3 regions of the Paenibacillus sp. ACRSA genome follow, and region 3 is predicted to be linked to each of the others. Evidence: riboswitches for the same ligand, from Rfam matches in the RefSeq annotation. Region 3 holds a riboswitch; each other region holds the start of a gene.
What was found. A riboswitch is a leader RNA that binds a small molecule or an ion and turns the genes downstream of it on or off. The one in region 3 is predicted to bind cyclic di-AMP.

Region 1: it holds a riboswitch for cyclic di-AMP, as region 3 does, so the genes downstream of both, MH215_RS28435 (C40 family peptidase) here and MH215_RS08730 (C40 family peptidase) in region 3, are expected to answer to the same signal.
Region 2: it holds a riboswitch for cyclic di-AMP, as region 3 does, so the genes downstream of both, MH215_RS27040 (3D domain-containing protein) here and MH215_RS08730 (C40 family peptidase) in region 3, are expected to answer to the same signal.

What each region holds. Positions count from the first base shown of each region.
Region 1 is NZ_JAKRNP010000023.1:27,589-30,870, forward strand. It holds gene MH215_RS28430 (GNAT family N-acetyltransferase) at 53-544, opposite strand; gene MH215_RS28435 (C40 family peptidase) at 880-1,350, opposite strand; cyclic di-AMP (ydaO/yuaA leader) riboswitch at 1,354-1,491, opposite strand; gene MH215_RS28440 (hypothetical protein) at 1,745-2,587, opposite strand; gene MH215_RS28445 (M1 family metallopeptidase) at 2,598-3,282, opposite strand, start outside.
Region 2 is NZ_JAKRNP010000019.1:14,782-18,063, forward strand. It holds gene MH215_RS27035 (TatD family hydrolase) at 85-855, shown strand; cyclic di-AMP (ydaO/yuaA leader) riboswitch at 1,096-1,349, shown strand; gene MH215_RS27040 (3D domain-containing protein) at 1,622-2,821, shown strand; gene rnmV (ribonuclease M5) at 2,979-3,282, shown strand, end outside.
Region 3 is NZ_JAKRNP010000002.1:851,785-855,066, forward strand. It holds gene pelA (pectate lyase) at 1-827, opposite strand, end outside; cyclic di-AMP (ydaO/yuaA leader) riboswitch at 1,263-1,394, shown strand; gene MH215_RS08730 (C40 family peptidase) at 1,400-1,864, shown strand; gene MH215_RS08735 (carboxymuconolactone decarboxylase family protein) at 1,955-2,284, opposite strand; gene MH215_RS08740 (hypothetical protein) at 2,397-2,615, opposite strand; gene MH215_RS08745 (hypothetical protein) at 2,736-3,065, opposite strand; gene MH215_RS08750 (xanthine phosphoribosyltransferase) at 3,163-3,282, opposite strand, start outside.

The sequences.
Region 1 (3,282 bases), on a different contig from region 3:
AAACTTATCAACTAAAAGCGGGAATCGTATTAGCTCATAACAATCTTATAAGTTAACGAGCTCCTGTATACACCATACAATAAAAAGGTTGCAAGCCAGTAGGTGTCTGACGTTCGTATGTATCTTGGGTGATAAAACCAACCTTTTCATAGACCCGGATGGCTCTTGTGTTCCAGGTGAGCACTTCTAAATCAATTTCATTTGAGGGATTCCTGCGAATGGCTTCTTGTACAATCGCAGACACAAATTCAACACCTTGGCCGTGACCACATCGTTCGGGATGCATACCTAGTCCAATTCGGGTGACTCCGACCAGCGGGAAGAACTGTGCAAAACCGCAGATTTCATCATTCTCGCCCCAAATGACAGCATATTGGTCTTTCCTTAGCTGCAAATCTCCAAATTCGACTTCAAGTGCCTTCATCTGTTCCCAAGGAAGCCAGCTATAAATATTATAAGGTGGGTTGTATTGCCAACTGCATATCTGCTGAGCGTGTTCTTCTTCCATAGGTTTAACGTGAAACGTCACAGAAGCTTCGTCCATACTTACTGCACGCTCCTCTCATTTGTAGGATAGGTACCTCTTCAAAACCGAACAAGCTCTTGAATGGGGATGGATCCTACAGATCATGTGTCAATGTATAGATATTCCTAACATTACTCTACAGAACGTGGTGTAGTTTTGGCAAGTCTTCGTAAAATAGAAAAAAATTGAAACAAAAGATCAGTTCATTACGTTTATATTACAATAGGATGGGTAAAAACATCATAAGGGCACGGACGAAGAAGCACAAAAAAACCGCCGGATACATTCCTGCGGAGAATGGATCGGGCGGTTCTGTTATGCTTGGTTACAGTATGATGTTGCTCAGCTTGTCCCTAGTCACGTGCGAGTGTTTCATACGCGTCCGTGCTCATAATACGTTTAGCGCCAACATAGCGGTTAGCCCAGTAGTTTTCGCTCAGTGCGCTAATGGTAACGCCTTTGGAAGAAGAGGAGTGTGCAAACTTACCTTCTCCAACGAAAATTCCTACGTGTGATACTCCACTGCCGGAAGTATTAAAGAATACTAGATCGCCAGGTCTCATTTCTGAACGGGAAACGGAATCACCCATGTCGAATTGGGAGCTTGATTGGCGTGCCAAATCAATCCCAAGCTTGTCGAATACATACCGTGTAAATCCAGAGCAGTCAAAGCCGTTAAGCGTTGTTCCCCCGCTTTTGTATGTAGTTCCCATTGCTGAGTCAATTACTTCATCCATTTTTGAATCTGCGAACGCGCTGCCAGCTCCAAGCGATAATGCGAATGTGAGGCTAAGTACAGCTGCGGTTAGTTTCTTCTTGAACAAGAGATATACCCCTTCCAATGCCTGCGAGGTTAGCTTAAGGATTCGGTTGAAGGTCCCCTATGATCCCTCTGTAGCAAGATCAATTCACCCATAACTGGTTCCCCCGCTTCCCAGGTGCTAGGAATTTGGCTATGCTAGTTGTGCACCTGTAAAATCAAGAAATGACGATTAAATTTTAAGTAGTTACAAATATGAAGGTAAATATTACAAAGTTGTTACTAAAAACTCACTGCGATTATTGTACCAGAGGTACATTGATTTGGCAACGTTTAGCAGTAAAATTAGCAAAAAAAACCTCGACCTTTGACGGGGAAAGGTTGAGGTTTCCTTTTGTGAAGCGTTATCATTGCGTTTATGTGACATAGAGATGGTAACAAATTTTAACCTGTTTGAATCAACTTTTAGTCGACTTGGATTGCCATAAGCGGAAATGGGCACATATCTTCCATAGAGACATAAGACAGCGAGCTAGAGGATACGTTTGCTGTAATATAAGGCCAGCTAGCCCTGTTAAGAACCAGGATGCCGAAGTGAAGGCACCGAAGATGAGCAGATGAAGCCCCCCCAGAAGCAAGGCGATGCCAATCACAGGAACGATATGACGAAGCGCAATCCATAGAGCGTATAATGCACCGCGTGCTCGGCCTTCTCCATCTGGAGCTGATGCACCGAACTGCATGTATAACATCACGTGATGAATAATCCAGCCGTACACGATCCAACCGACAACATACGGAATACCCGGCAGTAACAGTTGTAATGAATGGAACCCATCCATTAGAGTGGCGAATAGTGTGGGCACAAGCCAGTAGGCCGGCAACAACATCAACAACGTTCGGATGAAGTGCAGCAGCAACATGGGTTTCCACAACACTTTGATACCACGGACAAAAGGAGTTCGTTCCTCCGATTGATTAAAGTGTTGTAATGAGTACAACAGCCCTGCTTGGATGAGGGGAGTGATTAACATGCGCAGCAGCAGCATAGCTCCAAGAATCCATAGATACCGATGAACCTCGGGATGAGTAGAGAGGCTGAGTTGACTTTCCATTTTGAACAAAAGGGTACTGAGCTCTCCAGCATCCGTGCCAGGATATCGAAGCAACAGCGGGACAACCGCCGACTGCACTAATCGATAGATAAAGTACCCCCATACTAATTGATAGATAAATAGTAGTGCGGCTATGAATATATGCTGACGGACGAGAAACCAGCCTTCACGTATTTTTGCTTTCACTGTCTCCACCTCACCATGACAGACTTCCGAAAATAGCTTCAATAAGTTTGGTTGCGCTCAAACTCCAGCGGAATTTGGATGATTCGTCCAGATTAGCTTTCAGGAAATTGTCCATATGACGAGTCTCTAATACCACAGTGTACAGAGGGTCGGTCATGGCCCAAGAAACCGGAGAAGTATAGGTAAGCTTATATGTGATCCGCTCCTCGTTTCCATTCCATTGTTTATTCACGATATGCCCATCCTCGAACACAATTCGCACAGGAACCTTCATATAATTGCTTCCTTTTTTCTGAATGGTCACAGAGGATTCGTACACCTCTTGATCGCCCTTCTGAATCGGAGTTACGCTGATCTTCTCCACAGCAAAGTCCGCCATCCCATCACCATATACATATTGATCAAAATACGTAGACCATGAAGTGCGAGTAACTTGCTCCACGACCTTTTGAAAATCTGTTGAAGTAGGATGTTTGAAACGATACTTCTTCACATAAGTAGAGAGGATGCGTTCCATTGTTTTGGAGCCGACTTGTTGTTCGATACCGAGCAAGACAAGCTTACCTCGTGTATACACATTCGCTGCATAATGGTTCTGTGAATCAAACTTCCATGCTTCCTGTGTCAACGGGGCTGGAGACGTGATCAAACCCGCTTGAACGGGTAGGTTAGGGATTAGACCATATTCCTGCTCC
Region 2 (3,282 bases), on a different contig from region 3:
AAATTAATCAGATATGGTTGCACATTGCATAAGCGTGAATAGACAGCCTATTTATTCTGATTCGACAGAAAGGGAGAACGAAACATGATGTTATTCGACACCCATACCCATCTAGATGCGCCCCAATTCGACGAGGATCGTGAAGCTATGATTCAAAGAGCTGTTGATGCAGGAATTAGCCGTATGATTAATGTCGGTTTTAACCGAGAAACGATCCCATCCACTATGAAATTAGCCGAGACATATGACTTTATTTACGCAGCTGTTGGGTGGCATCCCGTGGACGCGATTACGATGCAAGAGGGTGACTTGGAATGGATTGCATCTTTATGCAAGCATGAAAAAGTCGTTGCGATTGGCGAAATTGGTTTAGATTATCATTGGGATACATCACCAAAGGATGTGCAACAGCGTGTATTACGACAACAGATTGGACTAGCTCGTGAGTTGAACATGCCCATCGTCATTCATAATCGGGATGCGCATGAGGACATCGTGAAAATTTTGCGGGAAGAAAAGGCTGGGGACGTTGGCGGAGTAATGCACTCCTTCTCAGGTAGCTGGGAAACAGCGAAACAATGTCTAGATCTCGGGTTTCACCTCTCGTTCGGGGGGCCGATTACGTTCAAAAATGCGAAGCAACCCAAAGAGGTACTGGAGAAGGTTCCGATGGATCGATTCTTCCTTGAAACCGATGCTCCTTATTTGACTCCACATCCATTTCGCGGTAAACGAAATGAGACAGCGCATGTACGTCTGGTTGCAGAAGCAGCTGCGGAAATTAAAGGCATTTCGCTAGAGGAAATTGCCGCAATAACCACCAAAAATGCCATGGAACGATTTGGTATTCGTTAAAAACTAGAGCAAATGGGATGAAAAAGTGAGCTATGCGGAGGTAATTTGCTTTTTGATCCAAATAAATCAAGAATATTACAATATTTTAACCAAATATTTAGAAAAACGTACTTGAACAACGCTTTACAACATGCATCGAAACAGGATATCATCTTTTCAGTGAATTGTTGTGCGGAAAATTGGACAGATGTTCGGGGGATGAACAAAGGGACACTTTCCGATGAACAACATTACTTTCATGAATCGATCTCGCTGAGTCTCCGTTATCGGAGAGCGGGGGAACCAATAGGGCTTAAACATCGGTGAATATAGCCGGTGCGCATCGTTCGCTGACCCAAAAGCAGCGGAATGATCTGCGAAGCACTATTTGATTTCTTCTTTGGGTCTCGGGGTGAATTCAAGGGCATCCGCCATGAGCGGGTGACCGGAGATAGGGCGGCTCTCTTTCGCCCGAACCCGACAGCTAACCTCGCAAGCGGAAAAAGAGAGGCAACCTCGTGCATGAATTTCCGATATTCAAAATCATTCGGAAGCCACGAAAGAGTCCTCTTACACTCTTTCTTTGGCTTTTTTTGTTTTTGAATAAAAGAAATACTGTCATCATACGGTAAGTATTCAGGAGGATGACATCATGTTGCGAAGATTGATTCATGGTGCAGAACCGGCTAGGTTGATCTAATCCTTGTTCTGTAGAAAATCAGGTATAGTCGCGTCAAAGACATCATGCATTACTCTAGACGGCGAGGCTATGAAGGAGGACGGAGAAGTGGGCACATTCCAAACAGAAGAGACCCATGAGTCACGATCATCCAGTAAGTCTTTCGCGTTACGGTGGAAGCATGAGAACATGCGTCAAATGGCATTGATCGCGATATTCTCAATTGCGCTTACAATCATGATCTTGTTAGTCGTATATGGTCAGGCCGGAAAACAAATTTCGCTGGTTATCGATGGCAAAGCTCAGGCAGTAGAGACTCGTACAGGAATGCTTCAAGAATTGTTAGAGGAGCAGTCAATCACAGTCAGCCCTCACGATCAGGTATCCATGCCCTTAAATGGGGCGATTGCAGATGGAGACCGCATCGTTATTGAGCGGGCCATTCCAGTAAATATTACGGCAGACGGAGACACCAAGACTCTGTATACAACCGATGCTTCGGTAGAAGAGGTCATTCAAAAGTCAGGTATTGAAATTGCAAGTAATGATAAAGTTTACCCTGCACTCGGAAGTTCAATCAAAGAGGATATGAAAATCCGTGTAGTGCGTGTAACAAAGCGTACAGTTGATGTGGAACAGCCCATCGCATTCAAAGTCATCAAAACGGCTGACCCAAGCTTGTACAAAGGTGATAACCGCGTCATCGTAAGTGGTAAAGAAGGTACACTCGTACAACACATTGAGAAAGTGTTCCAAGATGGAGAATTAGTCTCCAAAAAGATGGTTGGTAAGTCGGTTGCGACGAATCGTGTAGATAAAGTCATCGCTGTCGGAACCAAAGCTAAACCTGCACCTGTCGTGAAGGAGCCTGAGATCCAAACAGTATCGGCTAGCACTTCGAAGACAAAAACAGCAACAAAAACGGCATCATCGAACTCGGATAAACCCTCTGCCTCGGGCAGCAAAGTCATTACCGTTTCAGGTACTTCTTTTAAATATTCTAAAGTTCTCAAAAATGTGTCTATGACAGCATACTCTTCAGAAGAGCCTGGCATTGGCACCAAAACAGCCTCCGGTACTCGGGTAACAGAAGGTCGCACCATTGCGGTGGATCCGAAAGTCATTCCAATCGGCTGGTGGGTATACATTGAAGGTCTCGGTTTCCGTCGTGCTGAAGATACGGGCGGAGCTATCAAAGGTAATAAGATTGACGTATATTATGACAGTGTGAAGCATGCCATTAACTTCGGTCGCAAAAAAGGCAAGACGGTCTATGTGATCGGTCCGGTGAAGCCGGAAGCGAACTAAAATCGTTTTACTTTGAAATGGGAATGCTATAAAATATAAGGCATGAATGATTCATGCGGAATATGCGGCGGGAGGGTCTGAATTCAGTCTCGCCCGCCGTTTGCCAGAGAAGAGGGATATTCCTCTTCTTTTTGCGTTAGAAAGGAAGAATTGGAACATGATAAAAGAAGTGATCGTGGTTGAAGGCCGTGACGATACGGTGGCGATTCGACGCGCCGTTCAGGCGGATACCATTGAAACAGGCGGCTCAGCCATTAATCAGCGGATTCTGAAGCGTATTGCACTTGCTCAGGAGCGGAGAGGTGTCATTGTTCTGACCGACCCAGATCATGCTGGTGAGCGGATACGGAAAATCATCGCCAATAAGGTACCAGGTTGTAAGCACGCCTTCATTCCTGAGGCTGACGCAACGCGCAAAGGAGATATCGGAGTCGAGAACGCTTCGCCAGAAGCCATTCGCC
Region 3 (3,282 bases):
CAGATCGGTGCAGCTTTAGAATCAGCGATAATTTTGCTATCTCCGTTTGCTCTTTCATATCTGTAGCCTGTGATCTTCACTTTGTTAAACCAAGCTTCTGCTCCCTTGATAGATGCTGTAATTTTGGCGTTGGAAGGTCTTGTTTTTAGGAATTTAACAATCGTTACACTCTCTCCAGCTGTTAATGATGGTACTTCATAGATTCTTGCACCTGCAGGCTTCAGTGTGCTTGAATCATGCTGTTGTCCCCATGCTGTGAGCTTGCCACCTGAAACCACCTGTGTATTCAGAATCGCATCTACACCTTTAGCAACCGCATTTTTACTACGATTGGCAAGGTTGCTGTCGATAAAGGAGAAGTCACCTTTTCGCGTCGCTACTTCATCCAGCATGTACATTACATTAATCATCGCATCATCATTATAAGTAATATGTTTGTGATAACCAGAACTTTGATAAACTTGAGGCCATCCACCATTGGAATATTGCATATTCAGCAAAAAATTAATCCCTTTGATCGCGGCAGCAGAATAACGTGGGTCGTTTGTCTTTTTAAATTCTTTGGCTAGTCTTCTAATTTCTGAGTATGTAGCTTTATTGTCGATCGTAGATTTCGCCCACTCACCAGTTGATTGCTTATATTCTTTTCTCCAGCCACCATCGGCTCGTTGATTCTTCAAAATATCGGATATGCTTGCTGTTGTTCCTGAAGCATCCGCAGCAGATACAGTACTAACCGGTTGAATGATCATACCTACCGCAGAAAATACCATTGAAAATGCTAGAACTAATGTAACTAACTTTGTTTTTGTATTCAAAATGATCACACACTCCCCTTTATTATTGAAATCATTCAATTCTTCATTCTATTTACTCTCGCCCTATAATTACACCCCTCTCCATCAGCTCCTTTATTTGAATTAAATTATAACTACTATACTTTTATCCAATATGTGGATTGGATAGAACGATCTTATGCAAAAAAAATAACTTTGTCAATTAATGCAACATCTTGTAACATTCCGCGATTATTGTATCGATCAGAATAGTTCAAACTGCACATGACAAACCTCGAGTGATATACACTCCAGTTTGGATTTGAATCACATATTACTTTTTTGTAATTAGTTTCGCTGTCATTTCGTGTTTATTCTTCATAAAAATCAATAGTTCCGTTAACATTGGGCGATAAAGAAGGTATTAAGATGGGTTTGACATTTACGCATATATGCAATATAGTTTCAAAAGGTTACAAAAACTTAATTATTCATTTGCCGAGTTTCATGTTTGAAAACGGGGGAACCATTTTGGGTGAATTATTCTTATACATAGGAAATATAGGGAACCTTCTACCGAACCCTTAGCTAACTCCGTAGGCAACGAAGGGAGAACATTGATTTTGAAAAAACTTATCATCTCCATTTTTGGAGCAGCAGTACTATTTACATCAGGTGCAACAAGTACAGAGGCAAGCACAATCAATACAGTCGTTAATAACATGACAGGCATTCCTTACAAATGGGGCGGTACAACCATGGCCGGCTTCGATTGTTCTGGATTTATGAGATATCTCTTTGATAAATATAGTATTGATCTACCACGTACTTCTCAGCAGCAAGCCAAAGCAGGAACTCCAGTATCCAAAGCGAATCTTCGCACAGGAGATCTTGTTTTCTTCAACACAATGGGCAATGGCGTTTCACACACAGGCGTTTATATCGGTGGCGGTCAATTCGCACATGCTTCAAGCAGCAAAGGGGTCAGCATCACCAAATTGTCTAACCCTTACTTCAAAGACCGTTATGTCACAGCTCGCCGAGTTACCGGGCAGTTTATGTATAATAAAATGATTGGAAAAATATAATATAACTTCGATGTACATAAATAAGGACCTATTCCCGTAGCATTTGCCAAGGAATAAGTCCTTATTTTCATTTGTATAGCTCCATTCTACTTAGTGGAGCGCCTTCTGTACGCGCATTGCACCCTGGGATAGTGCATGACCGCCGCCTACGGCACCCGCAACAGCAACGGTCTCCATGATCTCCTGATCGGTAGCGCCTTTCGCACGAGCTTCCTCCACGTGATAGAAGGTACACACTTCGTTATTCGCAAATAAGCCAATGCCCAAGGCAATTAATTGTTTCGTTTTGGCATCAATGGCTCCTGGCTGAAAGCATTCTCCCGTAAACTCATGGTAAGACTTCACCACTCCCGGTAACACATCGCTCAACTCACCAATCTGATCTTTATACGCATGAACCTTTTCATTCATCAATGTCATATCATTGCACGCCCTCTCGGAGATAGTTCCACATCCTTCACTGTAACTATCCTTTCTCCTGAGCGAATCGATTATGCCAATGGTATGATGGTAAATCCCGTTAGCTCATTTCCTACTCGCTAAGTGGACTCTGACGCGGCTCGCTAAACAACTGATAGCGATAACTTCGATCGAGCTTAACCACACGCCGATTCTGCCGACGAATGAGTACCTGCTCTCCATCCCAAGCAACAACAATTCCTGTGACATCATTGGACTCAAGCTCGTCCCTTACCACTCTAACCTTTTCACCTGACAAACGCAGGGCATCCAGCTCTGTATCACTAATCATGTCTATGGCTCCTATGTTCCAAATTAATTTACAAAAAGAGACCTAAATGACAACTCATTTAGGTCTCACGTGACTGTATTGGACTGTCATGTCATACGAAGCGTATGTCCCGACTGAAATTTACCGCTGCGCGTGCTCTTTGCTGTCATTCTTCTCAAACCAAAAATCAAGCACTTTGGCGGACATCACACGTTCTTCAAGGTACTCCACTTGATGCGGTGTAAATTGCTCTTTCCAAGAGAAGGACAACTCTTCACACAAGCCTACAATCGTCAGAAGTTCTGACCAGGCAACATAGCGTTTGTACCAGAAAAATTGAGGATGTTCAATCATATAGGGATAAAGGTCATCGAATTCCGTATGTTTACAATCCAGGGCACGTTCAAAATGAACTTTCGATTCCGCCAGCTTATCAATAAAAAATTGTTCTGTTGCCGGTTGGTTCCCCATGGTGTTGCCTCCTCTCCCTAACATAACCCCATTATAAATGAATTCTGCGGTCATGCAAAGGCATTGTTCAAAAAATAGGCCCTTTTCCTTTAAAATGTCACATTTCGTTATCGTCAAACTGAATGCTTCCTTCGTTCAGGGAACGAATACGTACCAAGGCTTCAACAGGGATTCCCTGTTCACGGATGGTTCGTGCTCCTACTTGAAAACATTTTTC